Regions from separate parts of the Corynebacterium glucuronolyticum DSM 44120 genome, predicted to be linked through region 2. Evidence: riboswitches for the same ligand, from Rfam matches in the RefSeq annotation. Region 2 holds a riboswitch; the other holds the start of a gene.
What was found. A riboswitch is a leader RNA that binds a small molecule or an ion and turns the genes downstream of it on or off. The one in region 2 is predicted to bind thiamine pyrophosphate.

Region 1: another riboswitch for thiamine pyrophosphate. It lies ahead of thiM (hydroxyethylthiazole kinase); the one in region 2 lies ahead of CGLUCO_RS05595 (ECF transporter S component).

What each region holds. Positions count from the first base shown of each region.
Region 1 is NZ_CP047452.1:251,989-259,858, forward strand. Features, by position in the region: gene CGLUCO_RS01140 (aminotransferase class V-fold PLP-dependent enzyme) at 1-882, shown strand, start outside; gene CGLUCO_RS01145 (hypothetical protein) at 1,448-1,771, shown strand; gene CGLUCO_RS01150 (ATP-binding protein) at 1,961-3,208, opposite strand; TPP riboswitch at 3,367-3,468, shown strand; gene thiM (hydroxyethylthiazole kinase) at 3,457-4,269, shown strand; gene thiE (thiamine phosphate synthase) at 4,269-4,922, shown strand; gene CGLUCO_RS01165 (bifunctional hydroxymethylpyrimidine kinase/phosphomethylpyrimidine kinase) at 4,922-6,439, shown strand; gene CGLUCO_RS01170 (ATP-binding cassette domain-containing protein) at 6,625-7,870, opposite strand, start outside.
Region 2 is NZ_CP047452.1:1,219,215-1,227,084, reverse strand. Features, by position in the region: gene CGLUCO_RS05605 (energy-coupling factor transporter transmembrane component T family protein) at 1-249, opposite strand, end outside; gene CGLUCO_RS05600 (ABC transporter ATP-binding protein) at 246-1,604, opposite strand; gene CGLUCO_RS05595 (ECF transporter S component) at 1,895-2,554, opposite strand; TPP riboswitch at 2,550-2,660, opposite strand; gene CGLUCO_RS05590 (TDT family transporter) at 2,803-3,945, opposite strand; gene CGLUCO_RS05585 (LysR family transcriptional regulator) at 4,015-4,911, shown strand; gene CGLUCO_RS05580 (3'-5' exonuclease) at 4,926-6,203, opposite strand; tRNA gene CGLUCO_RS05575 (tRNA-Glu) at 6,389-6,461, opposite strand; gene thrC (threonine synthase) at 6,681-7,870, shown strand, end outside.

The sequences.
Region 1 (7,870 bases), 970 kb from region 2:
TCCATGTCCGGCCGGCTGGCCCGCTCGGGTGTCGTCGGGGCCCGCGATCACGCCCTCAACTCGGCCTTTTCTCGCTACAACCTGACCATTGCGGAGCCCGACCTCGGCACGGGGGAGATCCCCTCCTGGCAGTACCGCAGTCTTATCGACGGTTCCACGCGCCTCGTCATCGTCCCCGGCGCCCAACCCTACGTCGGCACCGCCACCCCGGTGGAGGAAATTGCCGACATCACCCACTCCTCCTCCCGCGCGTGGGTGCTTCTCGACGCTACGGCGCTCGCCCCTTACCGCCTCATCGACATCGACTCCTACGGTGTGGACATCGTCCTCGTCGACCTCGCTGCCCTCGGTGGCCCCCAACTGTCGGCGCTCGTATTCCGCGACACCTCGATGTTTCCCCGCTTCGATCACCCCCTCGTGGTCGGCCAGCTTTCCAGTGGCCTCCTCGGCGGTGTCGCCCCGCTTATCGACCACTACGCTGGCCTCGTCGAAGATGTTGAGGGCCAGCGCTCCCGTCGCCTCCGCGAATCCATGGCCAGCCTCGACGTCTACCTCTCGGGCTTGCTCCGCCACGCCATCGAGTCGCTGCGGGGCTTGAGCGGTGTCCACCTCGTGGGCATCACCGGCGAGGCTGCCGGCTACGGCATGGCCGCCATCGACCGCATCCCGCGGCTTACCTTCGTGGTCCGTGGCATCGACGCCGCGACGGTGCAGCAGCGCCTCTTCTCGAACTCCCTGGTCACCTCCCTGGCCCCCCAGGACCCCCTGTTGGCAAACATGGGTGTTTTTGAGGCTGGTGGTGCGCTCTCCATCGGCCTCGCCCCGTTCAACACCTACGCCGACATCGACCACCTCACCCGCGTGCTCGCATCGCTGGGGTAGGGGGCCGGTGACAGGGAACGGCTGCGAAACTACGTTGCCGATGCCGGTTTTTGGGGTCGTTCGCATCTCCGATCTGAGGACCGCACAGCCCCGCAAAAGTGCTCTTGGGTCCTGGGGGAAATGTCATTGCCTGACGTAGGTTGCGTGTGGGTGATGAGGATCACCCTTGGGGCAGATCAAAGAAATCCCCATTGCTATCTCAACTGTTTTCGTCCGCGCTGATCGATCGTTCGACAGCTAGTGCGCACCATCGCACTATAGTGAGCCAACTCAGGAAGCCTAAGGCAAGCCCGCCGGTCGAGGTCTATGTAAGGATCCGGGAAAAATCGGGCCTTCTACAGAAGTCCCCCTGCCTTTTTCCCAGTTCGCAAAACCTTAAGAGGATAGCGTGCCCGGAAAATCCGGTCCTATTGCAATAAGGCGAGGATCGGGCGAGCGAGACCCGACTACACCCTCCACCCACCACGTACGCACTAAAATGACCTTAGCCGGGACTCTTTCTCTTGGCTTGATCTCCGATGCTGGCAGAAAATCCCTCTCCACCAAGAAAAGGGTCAGAAGAGTTATGAACGAACAGCCACTAGAGCTTCCCTATACCTCCGAAATAGAGTATGAGATCCTGTACGCGCTCAGAAACCAGACGATCTTCGGTAGCTCGCGAATGAAGGTAAAGACGCTCGCGAAGAGGATTAACGCCGATCCTGACGATGTGATCGGGGCCTCCGAAAACCTGCAGAAGCGCGGTATCGTCACCATGAGCTATGACAGTAAGCGTCATCGTTGGAACGTGGAGTTTACGCAAAGTGGCCTTCAACAGTTCGTTAGAGCGGAAGCAATCAAGTTCTCAACTCAAGCCCGGAAAATTCAGTCACGCCATTCGGAAACGTAACCTGTTCCCCACGCTTTCAATAGCTCGACCCGAATCAGGCTTTCAGTACGCCCAGTTGGTACGGGTAGAACGTGAATTTTTCCGGAGCTTTCACGTGGACGCCTGAAAACCCCTGGGTTGTAACGCCGCGAAAACCTGGACGGAGAGGGCCTCGAAAATGGGGAACCTTCGGTAAAATTTTCCAGGTTTCTAAACGCCGAACAAAGCAAGCGGGATACACGCGATGCTATCTTCTCGGCGATAAGCCCGATCCCCGGTTGTGATGATGATCATGTCGATGACCTCGTCGGGAAGGCTATCCCGTAGCCATAGGAGATGTTTCCCGTCTTCGGGTGAGGGAGTGTGCGTGAGTTTTACCTCGACGGGGATGATGCCCCCATCTGCGCTTTCAATAACAGCATCGATTTCATGGTCCCCATTGCGTGTGCGGAAATGGCCGACGGTGGCGAAGTTCGCCTCGGCGGCAACGCGGATGCTCAGCACCGCAAGAGCCTCAAACAGGCAGCCAAAGATATGGGCGTTCCGAGGAGCTTGAAGGGACCTTTCGGTCAATCCAAGAAGGTGCAGCGCAAGGCCAGGATCGGCAAGGAAATGTGTCGCCTGTTGGGAAACACGTGGGAATGGGGCGGAGGCAAAATTCCAGGCAGGTAAAGGGTCGAGAATCCAAATCTCGTTGAGTTTGTCCCGGTATGTCGCAGATGACTTTTTTGATGGCTTGTTGGACTCGCCAGGTGTCGCAGAATCTAGGATTTCTGAATAGCTTGCCTGTGTTGCTGTTGCTGCGGCATAGGCGCGCATCCAGGTGAGGAGTGCTGCCTTATTGCGCGTCGTATAACCCTGGTCGGGTAAATCGCGGTCAAGGATCCGGTCGATGTACGAAGCGATGTGCTGCTTTTGTACGAGCGGGGGAAGATTCTGCAGCCCGGGCAGTCCTGTCGTCGCAATGCTATGCGCGTAGTCGGCGGAAGTTTGATCGGTCTGCCCGGTGATGGTGGCGGAACCGGCAAGAATTTCTTTGAGGGAGATGAGATCTTCCCGCGAGTCACGCTCAAAGACGGCCATCGGGCGCATGCGCAAAGACAAAACTCGTCCAGCGCCACTGTGTGTCGTGGTGCCTGCAATGGGGATAGCTGAGCCAGTAAGCAGGAATCGCCCCGGATCGCACCCGTCGTCCACCGCTCGCCGCACGATGTCCCACACCTCCGGTGCCCGTTGCAACTCGTCGATGAGGATTGAGCCATCAGGAAAGTGGTCGAAAGCGGGATTGGCACGAAGAATGATGCGATCCTGCTCACGGTCTAAGTGCAGCGCTGTTGTCGCACGCTTTTCCGCCGTACTCGTCTTTCCGAAGCCCTTGGGTCCATCGATAGCAATCGCGCCGACATAGGGGAGTAGCTCGTTAAGCTGCAGGTCGAGAGCGCGGGGCAGGAATGTCATGGTTCCTAGGGCACCAAACGCATCAATCCTAGGTACCCAAACGCACGAATCCTAGGGCACCAAATGCATTTTTCCTGCACTGCCGGTCATCCCCGAGCTGGGCGGAGGGGAGGTTACCCCCGGGCACAGCGGTTGGGTGGGGCTGCTAATGTGGGCATAACCAGGCAACGGGGTGCGTCCCGCCACAAGGGGCGCTGAGAAAACACCCGTCGAACCTGATCTAGGTCGTTCTAGCGAAGGGAATTGCAATGGCTCAGTTAGCCTACCCAGAAATCATGCACGCGGTACGGGATCAAGAACCGCTCATCCAATGTCTTACTAACGGTGTTGTCATGGACATCACCGCCAACGTCATCCTCGCCATTGGGGCATCACCTGCCATGTGCGATACGCCAACGGAAGCAGGGGACTTCGCACAGATCGCCTCCGGCGTCCTCATCAACGCGGGAACCCCGACGAACGAGCAGTACGCGGGCATGCGGGCAGCCGTCGCCGGGGCAAACGAGGCGGGAACCCCCTGGGTGCTCGACCCGGTGGCCTGCGGCGGGCTGAAGGAGCGCACCCGTTTCCAGAGATCTCTCATCGCAGACAAGCCACACGCCATCCGCGGCAACGCCTCGGAAATCATTGCGCTTGCCAATCTTGATGAGAACGCCGCCGGAGGCCGCGGCGTTGATTCGGCCGATGCCGCGGATGCGGCGATCCCCGCAGCCCGCGTATTGGCTGCGCGCACCAGTGGGGTGGTGGGGATTTCCGGCGCCACCGATATCGTCGTCTCGGAGGGCCGCATCACGCGCATCACCGGCGGGGATCCGCTCATGCAGAAGGTGATCGGCACCGGGTGCTCCCTCGGCGCGGTGGTGGCGGCCTACCTCTCGGTAGGTGCGGACCCGCACGATGCAGTGGTCGCAGCCCACGCCCACCACTCGGCAGCAGGAGCCAAAGCGGCCAAGACCGCGAGCGCGCCGGGCAGCTTCAAGGTGGCGTGGCTCGACGCGCTCTACACCCTCACCGCAGATGAGCTGGAACAATACACAACCTTTGAGGAGGAATCCCTGTAATGGCTACCAACTGGAGTCTTTACCTCGTCACCGACCCGCAACAGGGAGGGGGACCGGAAAACGTAGCACCGATCGTCGACAAGGCAATAAAGGGAGGGGTGAGCGTTGTGCAGCTGCGCGACAAGGACGCAACCGAGGCGGAGTTCCTCGCGCGAGCCATCAAGCTGAAGGAGCTCATGGAGCCCACGGGTGTGCCGCTGTTTGTGGATGATCGCCTTGATGTTGCCTGTGAGCTGGGCCTTAACCTGCACATCGGGCAGAATGACGTGGACTACCTCGAGGCCCGCAAAAAACTGCCGGGGAACCTCATGCTTGGCCTCTCGGTGGGCAACCACCGGGAGCTGGACGAGGTGGAGAGGATGGATCCGGCGCTTCGCCCCGACGTCATCGGCGTGGGGCCTGTCGCGGACACCACCACCAAGAAGGATGCGCCGGCGGGGATCGGTGTGCAGGCGTTTGCTGAGATCGCCACGCGCGCCAAAGGCCTCGGCGTACCGGCCGTGGCCATCGGCGGGGTGAATCTCACCAACGCGAGTGAGCTCGGTGGAACGGACGGCGCGGGGATCTGCGTGGTCTCCGCCATCATGAAAGCAGCGGACCCGGAGGAAGCAGCCCGCGAGCTGCGAGCGGCCTTTGAGAATGGGAGGAAGTAGTGCTGCCCCGAGTCCTTACCATCGCCGGCACCGATCCGACCGGTGGCGCGGGCCTGCAGGCCGATATCAAGTCCATTAACGAGGCCGGCGGTTTCCCGCTGTCGGTGACGACGGCGCTGGTGGCGCAGAACACGTGCGGTGTCCGCGAGGTTCACACCCCGCCGGTCGAGTTCCTCCGCGCGCAGCTCGATGCCGTTTTCGACGACGTCCAGGTCGATGCCGTCAAGATCGGCATGCTCGGCTCGGCGGAGATCACCCACGCCATCACCGAGTACCTCGACGCGCACCCGGTCAGGCACCTCGTCGTCGATCCGGTCATGGTTGCTACCAGCGGTGATCGCCTCCTTGACACGGCTGCCGAAAGCGCTCTGCGGGAGCTGTGCACCCGCGCCACCATCATCACCCCCAACGTTGATGAGCTCGCTGTTCTCGCCGCCACGCAGCCTGCGACGACGCACGCGGAAGCCATCGCCCAGGGGCAGGCTCTCGCGCACGATCTTGGCACTGCGGTGCTGGTCAAGGGCGGTCACCTCACGGGTGGGCGCGCCGACAACGTCGTCGTCCACCCCTCCGGCGACACGTTCGCCATCCCCAACGCCCGCATCGATACGAAGAACACGCACGGCACGGGCTGTTCGCTCTCCTCGAGCCTCGCCACCCGCCTCGCCACAGGTCAGAGCATCGACGATGCCGCGCAGTGGGCAACCCTGTGGCTCACCGCCGCCATCCGCGCCGCCGACGACCTGAACGTCGGCCACGGCCACGGCCCGGTCGACCACGCAGCCTGGAACCGCATGTATCGCCAGGCCGCGGACACGACACCGTGGGAGGCTCCCATAGGTCCCGCGGTCGATCCGCTCGTCGCACCCGCCGGCCCCCACACGCACGCCCTCTGGGATCTGGTGTCTCCGCTGGTCACCGCCACCTTAAGCGATGGTTTCCTCACCATGCTTGCCGACGGCTCCCTCCCGCACCGAGCGTTCGCAACCTACCTCCTCCAGGATGCCTACTACCTCGGTGAATACGGCAAGGCTCTCGCCGGTGTGGCAGCGCTTGCCCCCACCCCTGACGACATGATCGCCTGGGCGCGCGATGCGCAAGGTACGATGGCGGAAAAGACGAAACTCCATGACGCCATCCTCGGCGGAGCCGAGGATGCCACCCAGTGCGACCCCTCATATGTCACTCTCGGCTACACGAGCCTGCTCACCGCAGCGACGACGAAGGGCTACGCCGTGGCCGCCACCGCCGTCCTCCCGTGCTACTGGCTCTACGCCGACATCGCCCTCCGCCTCGGCGAGCAGGACACCCCCGACCACCCCTTCCACCCGTGGCTGTCCGCCTACGCCGACGGCGAGTTTGTCGACTGCACCCGCGCCGCCATCGAGCGCGTGGAGCGCGCCCTCGAGGATGCAGGCCCCGCCGATCGTGAGGAGGCGACAAAGTTCTTCCTCTACGCCTCCTACTGGGAGCGCGAGTTCTTCGGGCAGGGGCTACGCACCCCGTGGTGGGATTAGTTGAAGCAAAAAAAACTCAGAAGAAAGGGAAGAACGCATCCCACCAGCTGAAGTTCCAGGAGCGTGGTTCGGGTCCGAATAATCGGCTTCTGAATATGCGCTACCTGGAACTATGTGGGATGAGGGGAAGTGACGAAATTGCCTGGGAGGCTGATACGCAGAAAACTTCGCCAAACGTGTGAAGCCTAGATGGCCTCGTCAATATTTGTGTCTTGAAGTTGGGAAGCGAACAAACGTCGAAAACCTGAATCCCTAGACACAAGTTCGGTGAAGGTTCCTGACTCCTCTACGCGGCCGCCCTCCATGTAGTAGATCCGATCCAAATTCTGCAGCGTAGACGCGCGGTGAGTAACGACAATGACTACTTTCCTACTGCTCAAAGCCCTCAAGCAAGAAAAGATCTCAGCCTCCCCACGTGCATCGATCGAACTTGTTGGCTCATCAAGGATCCAAATTCCAGCATCCCGGATATACAACCGTGCCAGAGCTAGGCGTTGCCATTGTCCGCCTGAAAGCCCTGTGCCTTTCCATTGCTCCCCCAGTTGCATATCCAGACTCGTGACAAACGTTTGCGCGCCTACCATTCGCAGTGCCTCCCATAGCTTCTCATCCGAAGGCCAGCAGGACGGGTCAAGTCCCAAGCAGAGGTTTTCGCGAACGGTCAGCTCGAAACGCGAGTAATCCTGCGCCAACATCCCGAAATAGCGATGGCGTTCCGCGAAGTCTTGCTTACTAAGCTCACGGTGGTCTCCCGAATCCGTGGATACGAGAATTGATCCGTCGGACACGTCATATAGCCCAACGAGAGCGGAAAGCAGTGATGTTTTTCCGGCACCGTTTGCCCCGACCAACGCAACGACCTCGCCGCAGTGCGCATGAAGACAAGCATGGGACACAATTGTTCGGTCCCCAATCGTCACATCAATGTCCTTCGCGTTCAAAGCAGCAACCTGATGAACGACGGGCAGCGGTGGTGTCATCTCAGGCAAGGCAAGAAATTCTTCAAGCATGAGCAATGGTTTCGTTTCCTGCATGAGCATTCCGACGGACCAACCGACATTGTGAATAGCAAACAACCCACTCGAAATACCAACGAGAGCTGCGGTGGCTTCGACAGGACTGGCATTGCCGTGCAATAGGAACGCAAGTAGGCAGAAGGCAAAAATTACCACCGTAACAAGGCCATTGATATTTTCCGCCTTGATGTACATCGCGTGAACGCTTCGATCTAGTGCTGCAGCCTTATTGCGATAGCGTCCGGCTTGACTGCGAAACCATTCCCTGCCGTCCAACAGTGCCAGCTCTGTTCCCGGTGACTGGTACATCATCTGCTCGAAGAAGTAGTTGGCATGGCGGTGGTAGTCGTTATTCCGTTCCCATTGTTCGGCCAGCTTCTTTGAACAGTAAAAATTAGTGAGGAGGCTCGGTATG
Region 2 (7,870 bases):
GTACAGCATCATGGGAATGGCACCGAGGCCAGCAGCGATAAGAAGGGGAATACTTCGCCTGACTACCATCCTCACTGGTACCTGGAGAATAGGTATTGCGATGAGCTCGATAGCGATTGCCACCGTCGCCGATACCCAATCCACAGTGAAAAAGAGCGGCAAGGTGAAAATGAAAACCATGAAGAGGCGCGTTACGGGGTTCAGTCCCCCTACGCCCAGCCCTTTCGTGTGCTGCGTTGCAGCTGTCATAGGAGCACCTCCGTGTGATCGCCGAGGCTGTGTTCAAATACAGGATCATGCGTGATCGAGCACACTGTCACTCCATTGACTGTCAGCTCACGGATTAAACCAACCAACTCTACAAACGTCGTCTTATCTTGCCCAAAGGTTGGCTCGTCAAGAAGGACGAGGCGTGGCGCGTTGGCAAGAGCCGTCGCGACAGACAAACGCCGCTTTTCACCACCAGATAAGGTAAAGGGGTTGGCATCAAGGACGTGACCAAGGCGTAGCCGCTCCACTAGCTCGGCGACACGTTTCCTGTCTGCACCACCAACAGCAAGCTCCGCAGCAACAGTGCGGGCTACGAATTGATGCTCTGGGTTTTGGAAAACGTACCCTACGCGACGGGCTAATTCGCGCGAGCGCCATGTGTGCGGGGGACCTGATAAGCCTTGTCGAAGCGAATCTGCAATATACATGTGCCCCCCAACCGCTTTTTCCAGTCCTGCAAGTGTGAGAGCAAGGGTGGTTTTTCCTGTACCGTTCGCTCCACGGATGACCGTCGAATATCCCTCGGGAAGCGCAACAGACCGCGGTGGCCCCCATATTGTCTGCAGATCCGTTGTTTCAATAAGATTACTGGCCTCTGGAGTAACTGTTCTATGCTCCGGTAAGTCGAACGTAACTACAGCATCTGCGGGAGCAATCTGGTGGATACCATCTTTTTCCATGCGATAGACGGTGTCCATTAGTGGCAGCCACAGCGCAGGGGAATGCTCCACCACAATGAGCGTCGCCCCCACGGAGTGCGCAACCGAATCGACCGCTCGAACAATATCTTCAGCCCCCTCGGGATCGAGGTTCGCCGTAGGTTCGTCGAGAATGATGATATCCGGCTTCATTGCCAAAATTCCGGCCAGAGCGAGTCGTTGTTTTTGACCACCGGATAGCTTGGATGCCTGATGGTCAAGGGGAACCGACAGTCCCACCAAGTCCAGTGACGTTCGTACACGGTTCCAGATTTCCTCCGGATCAATTCCGAGATTTTCTGCACCGAAAGCCACGTTATCGCTGACCCGGTTACAGATCACCTGTGAATCAGGATCCTGCAACACCATCCCCACGGAACCCCGGACAGTGAGACTCCCCTCCTGTGCACCTTCGTCATCGCTCGTGTATAGACCCGCGATGAGCGATAAGAGCGTAGATTTTCCCGCCCCGGAATCGCCAGTTAGAAGAACGCGCTCCCCCCGCTCGATTGTGAGGTCAAGACCCGTGAAAGCGGGGATTCCGCGGGACGCATGCGTGTATCCCAAATTTGTGGCTTCCACCACCACATCCCCGTGCTCCTGACGATTACGTGAACCTACTGGTCTCGTCGTCATCGTGCCGTCCCCACAAGCATGTCTTTCTCCTTTTCACGTGTGGCAGGCGCAGAAAGCACGCCTGGAGCCCCAGCGATTGAGGTGCCAACCGCTGTTTTCTTTCCCAGATGCAGGTGGACTCCGCCCTGCGGGAACCACACTCGCCCATCAGCGCCCGCAAAGCTTGTCGGAGTGCGGGCCTCAGATGCAGTCGGCTCGGTTTAGGCTTCAAGCATTTTTCTGACAGGCTGGGTGCGCGTACGTGAGATAAGCCTGGCTTTTCTCGAGGCTTTTATTCTCGACTTTTTTGTTTAAGCCTTCGCTGCGCGTCCAGCTGCGAACCTGTCGAGAGCGCCGGTCTGTGCGAGGGCCTTCACCAGATAGTGGCCAATGATGCCTGCGAGAATCGCGCCAGAAATGATGAGACAGACAATGTAGATGAGGTTAAATTCTGCGCTCTTAGCGAGATTGCCACTGGTGAACAACTCGAGGCAGAACGCTCCGATGCCTGATGCAGCACCGGCAAGAGCTGCGATTTGCAATCCGAATTTCTTGTAACCGAAGATAGCGAAAACGATCTCGGCACCAAGCCCCTGCGCGATTCCCGAGTACAGCGTCGAGATTCCCCACTGGCTTCCCAGCACAGCAGAAACACAAGCGGCAACCAGCTCAACGAAGATCGCGGCACCTGGTTTCCGGATGACTAATCCGCCAAGGACACCACCCAAGAACCACGTGCCCGTCACCAGACCACCAAACCCGGGTGTCAGTGTGTCCAAGGCTGTAAAACCCGCGCCGCCGACCATATTCCACAGCCAGAAGATGAGGCCACATGCCACAGCTAAAACTGCGGCAGTAATGATGTCGATGCCACGCCAGCCACGCGTGTCTGTTTTCCTGGATGGCCCCGATGTGCGGACAGGCACTCCTGCAGTGCCCTTTTCGTCCGCTGGGTTGACAGAATTGTTCATGAAAGTTATCCCTTCCTCTCGCCGGTATTACCCGGATCAGGTTCTACGGTTCGCCGCGAGGCATCTCAGCCGACAGGATTTCCTGTCAGCTCCCGTGGTGCGCAATTAGCTTAAGATTAATCCGAACTTTCCGGCAACTGCCTACCCCCACATGTCCCAAATGAATCTATCCAGGTTTAGACGAGTCGGCTCCGGTGTCCCTGGAAATCCCGCTGTAACTGCCTAATTCTGTGCGCAAACTCCGTCGTTTATACTCCCCGCGCTCCAGAGACCGCAGGGTGTGCTGCTAGGCCTTCCTTACTCAGGCGCTCATGATCGGGATCTGTTGAATCGGCATGGCTCTCCACGACAAAGTCGCCCCCGTCGTCGTTCGATGCAGGTTCAGCTTCTCCATGGTGAAAGCGTGGATCCTCGATGACGAGGGTGGGGTGGCGTTTGGCGTGGTAGCGGTGTGCTGTCGGCGACTCCCGGAGCAACCATGTCGCCCACCGGGCGCAACAAATCGTCCAGTGGCAGAGCAACAGGATGAGGAAGAAAATTGACACGTAGTTGAGCCACTCCGCAGAAGCTGTTTTGCTCAATAAGTGAGTACCCAGGCACAACGTACCGGTGGGGAATGTCGAGCCCCACCAGCCGGGGCTGTAGCCGTCCCACTCGAACACGGCAACGTAGAACTTCTTCATAGCGAACTCGACCATCCTGATGCCGGCGATGAGCATAACGGCACCGTAAATGATGGCAAACTTACCCCCGAAGAGAACCTGCGCAGCTGCTGTCGACTGACCCACGACACCAAGGGGAATCCACGCTGTTCCGGCGATTTGGCCTGGGAGGTGCAACTTCCCACGGACGACATCGATGTACACGCGCGCAAAAATGGGCAGCGCGGTGACCAGTGAGAGCACAAAACATGCGATACCCGCAGTGTGATAAAGCCCCCCGTGGTCGGGTGCAAGTTGGCCCCCACTTGTAGCCCCAACCATCGGGGCTACAAGTGCAAGCCCCCATTGGAAGGTGGGCGCGCCGGCGAATCCGCGCAGCTGGTTGAGGCACACAATGATCCCCAGTGGTGTTCCGATCCACCAGGAGATGATCTGGAACCAGTCATTGCCAGTGACCGCTGTCCAAGCGGATCCGCAGGCGAGGATGCCCATGGCGTACATGCCCCACGCTGGCATGAGGGTGTGGGAGAAGTGGGGGTTGCGGTGGATAAGCCAGCCGACCGTGATAGTCACGAGGATGCCCGCTGCAATCGTGGTAAAGAAGGTGGATACCCACCCGGGTAGACCGTGAGCAGAGGTGAGTGACGCAGCAATTGAGGTCCCCATGAGGGACCCGGCCCAAGCTGGGCCCGCCGGAGCAAGAACACATGGTTTATCTGACTTATGCACACAGGCACTCTATTAACTCGCAGCCCAGAACCACCACACCCCAGAAATTGTGGGGGGTACAATGAATGCGTGTACCGCAATCTACCTGCGTGGGACGATCTCTACGCCGTGGTCTTGACCGCCGAGCACGAAAGTATCTCCGCCACCGCCAGGGACAGCCACATTCACCAGCAGACCTTGAGCCAGCGCATCAATCGTGCAGAAAACACCCTGGGCATCGAGATTTTTCACCGTTCTCCTTATGGCATTGCACTCACGGCTGCAGGTCGATCGCTCCTCCCACACGTCCGCACTCTCCTCGCCCACGCCGACGAGTTTGAGGCTTCTCGACGCCTCCTTGCCCGCACCCCTGCGCACGTCACCCTGACCATCGCTGTATCGAACACCGTCGCCGAGCTCTACAGCCCCGCCTGGATCGCGACTTTTACTGCTACACACCCGCACGTGTCGATCACACAGTTACAGGACAACTCGGCAGGGGTGCGCAAGCTTGTCGCTGAGCAGCACGCCGATGTCGGCGTCGTTGAGGGAGGCACACCTCTCCACAACGAGATTGAGAAGGAACTCGGCTCAGACGAGCTGGTTCTTACCGTCACCCCGGATCACCCATGGGCAAAGCGTGACAACGAGCACCCCGTCACAGCTGCAGAGCTACGTACAACTCCCCTGGTCGTCAGGGAGAAAGGATCCGGTTCCCGCGATGTCATTGAGAACGTCCTCGGAACACTTTCACCACCTGCCGGCGAGTTCGGCTCCCTTGCTTCACAGCGATCCGGCATCATGGCGCTGAAAGCCCCTGGCATCATCGCGAAGGGCGCTATCGCAGATCATATTCAGCTTGGTCGCCTCATCGCCGTTCCCGCTGAGGTTACCTTCACCCGGCCACTTACCGCAGTCTGGCTCCGGCACGCGACGAGAAGTAAAGAAGCTAAGGAGTTCATTGACTCGATCGTTCTTCCAGCATAAATACTCCGGGTCGCTTATTGCTTTGGCCTCTCATCTTCTGAGTAGTTCTCCAACATCTGCAAACCTATAACGATCAGCGCACAGGCCTCGGCATCCGAGTCAGCGCGGTGGTGATCAAGACGGAACCATGGCGCGATTGCCTTGGTAACGGTGGGTAGCTTGTAGTTTTCCAGGCCAGGAATCAGCCTCTTTGCAGTGCGATAAGAACAGTAAAACTCTTCCGGCAGCGTCCTCGTTCCGTAGTAAGAATCCATGCTCACCCATACTCCCCTGTCGAAAGACGCATTGTGTGCATACACAGGCAGGCGGTCAACAAAAGCTCGTATGTAAGGTTCGACAAACTTCCAGCTTGGAGCATCCGCGACATCGCGAGCCGAGATGCCATGGAGATACGTGAATTCAAATTCATCGTGCCCCGGTGGAGGTTTAAGCAGCGTAGAGAATCTATCTACGATCTGGCCGTACTCGACCTTGACCATAGCGATTTGACACGCAGACCTCGAGGACCGGTTAGCTGTCTCAAAGTCAACGGCAACGAATTTCGGCTTCGCAAGTGCCTCCGGAGATGCTGCATATCTCCGTGGTGCGTGCCGACTGACCGTCGCTATAGAGTCCAATCCAGCCGCTGACCTGCCGGTGAGTGAACCTGAGTCAACCTGAGATTTCTTGGTTTCTTTTTCCAGTTCAACGAGCCGCTTCCACTCTGCTGTGTAGGGCGCAGGATCGGTTCCGCTCCTCTTAGCCGCCATCTCTTGCGCCTTGGCTTGTCTTTTCAGAAGATTGACGTGGAGATCCTGTCTAGAGGCAGGTAGCTGGAGGCCCAACCAGTAATCCAGAGTTTCCAGCTCTCCCACATAGTCCCGCTGCTTGTGCTGGATGATGAGTACCTGACTTACGTAAAATTCCATCACATTAGCTGGATTTTCTCTCGCCGCGTGCACCATTTCTTCCATGCACCCTTTGGCAAAATAGAGGGCAGTATCCAAATCCCCGTCTCGCTTTAATTGGGCGATGGGGTTCACCCAATCACAGATGTAGCGCCCCTCAAAGGTTGGCATCCTTATCGCCTGCTTCGGTTCCAACCACGGCAATGGCGCGGAGCTCTCTACGCTTCTCGCGACCGAGAATTGCGGATAATGAGATGTGGGCGCCGCAAGTGGTTGATTGGGGAGCCCGCCTTCTTCGAGGCCTCCAAGAACGTTATCAATACCGGGCGCTGTGTCGTTCCGGTGATTCCTGGAGTCTGCGTTGTCGCCACTGAGAAGGTTCGAAATGAAATCAACAAAGCCCATATCCATAACTTTATGACTAAACACAACGTAATTCCTCGGTCTGAATGAACATTCGTTCTAACGTTGTCCACCTGCAGTATGTGTGAGAACCTGGCATTTAACCCGCCCTCTCCATGCCACCTGTTGGCGTGTCTACCACCGCATTAAAAAAGGCACTCAGTGTCTCCACTGAGTGCCTTTCCTTGTACCCCGTACGGGATTTGAACCCGTGCCGCCGCCGTGAGAGGGCGGTGTCCTAGGCCGCTAGACGAACGGGGCATACGCAACGTATGCGTTTTCACTTTTTACTCTGACGGTTATACTCCGTTGAGCGTGCCCACGAGTCTACGTAACCGTCACCGAATTACCAAATGCGCACGTCATATAGCTTTTCGGGCGGTTACGAGCGGTCGGGAGTGAGGGAGAAGATACGGTGAGACGAGGCGTCGACAAGCAAAAACCACCTACAGACCGGGCGGTACGGTACGATTCCTACCCATGAAGTACTTCTCCACCCGCGATCACAACCACCAGTCCCCTGCCAGCTTCGATGACGTACTCATCCGGGGGCTAGCCCCCGACGGCGGCCTGTACCTACCCGAAAGCTACCCGCAGCTGAGCAAGGAGGACTTAGACGCGCTCAAGGGGAAGACCTACCCTGAGGTGGCCGAGGCCATTATCGAACTGTACGCACCTGGCAAGGGCCACCTCGCGCACCGGGCCTACACGACAACGGCCTTCGATTCCGAGGAGATCGTCCCGCTGACGAGGGTCACCGACAACCTGTTCATCGGCCATCTGTCTCAGGGGCCGACGGCAGCTTTTAAGGACATGGCGATGCAGCTCCTCGGTGTGCTGTTTGAGGACTCCGGCAAGGAGATGAATATCCTCGGTGCCACAAGTGGCGACACCGGCTCCTCTGCGGAATACGCCATGCGCGGACGCGACGGAATCCGGGTGTTCATGCTCACCCCGAAGGGCCGTATGACACCGTTCCAGCAGGCGCAGATGTTTAGCCTCGACGACCCGAATATTTTCAACATCGCCGTCGACGGTGTTTTTGATGACTGCCAGGACATTGTCAAGGCCGTCTCTGCCGATAAGGAGTTTAAGGAGACGTACCACATCGGCGCGGTCAACTCGATTAACTGGGCGCGGCTGCTGGCACAGGTGGTGTACTATGTCTGGCTCTACCTGCAGGCCGGCGCTCCGATTGCCTTCTCCGTTCCTACCGGCAACTTCGGCGACATCTGCGCCGGCCACATTGCCCGCCAAATGGGTGTTCCGATTACGTCGCTGATCGTAGCCACCAACGAGAACGATGTCCTGGACGAGTTCTTCCGCACGGGCACCTACAGGCCCCGTTCGGCGGCGGAGACGCTCGCCACGAGCTCCCCCTCGATGGATATTTCCAAGGCCAGCAACTTTGAGCGGTTCATTCACGATCTTGTCGGTGCTCAGCGCACGGCGGAGCTGTTCGGTTCTACCTCCCCCTCGTTTACGCTTTCCGACGACGAGATGGCGTGCGTCTCTGACGAGTTCGGGTTCGCCTCGGGGTCTTCTACCCACGCAGACAGGCTGGCTACCATCGCCCGCCTGCATTCCGAGTACGACCAGCTCGTGGACCCACACACCGCAGACGGCATTCACGTGGCGGAAACTCTACTTTCCGCCGGCACGGTCACAGG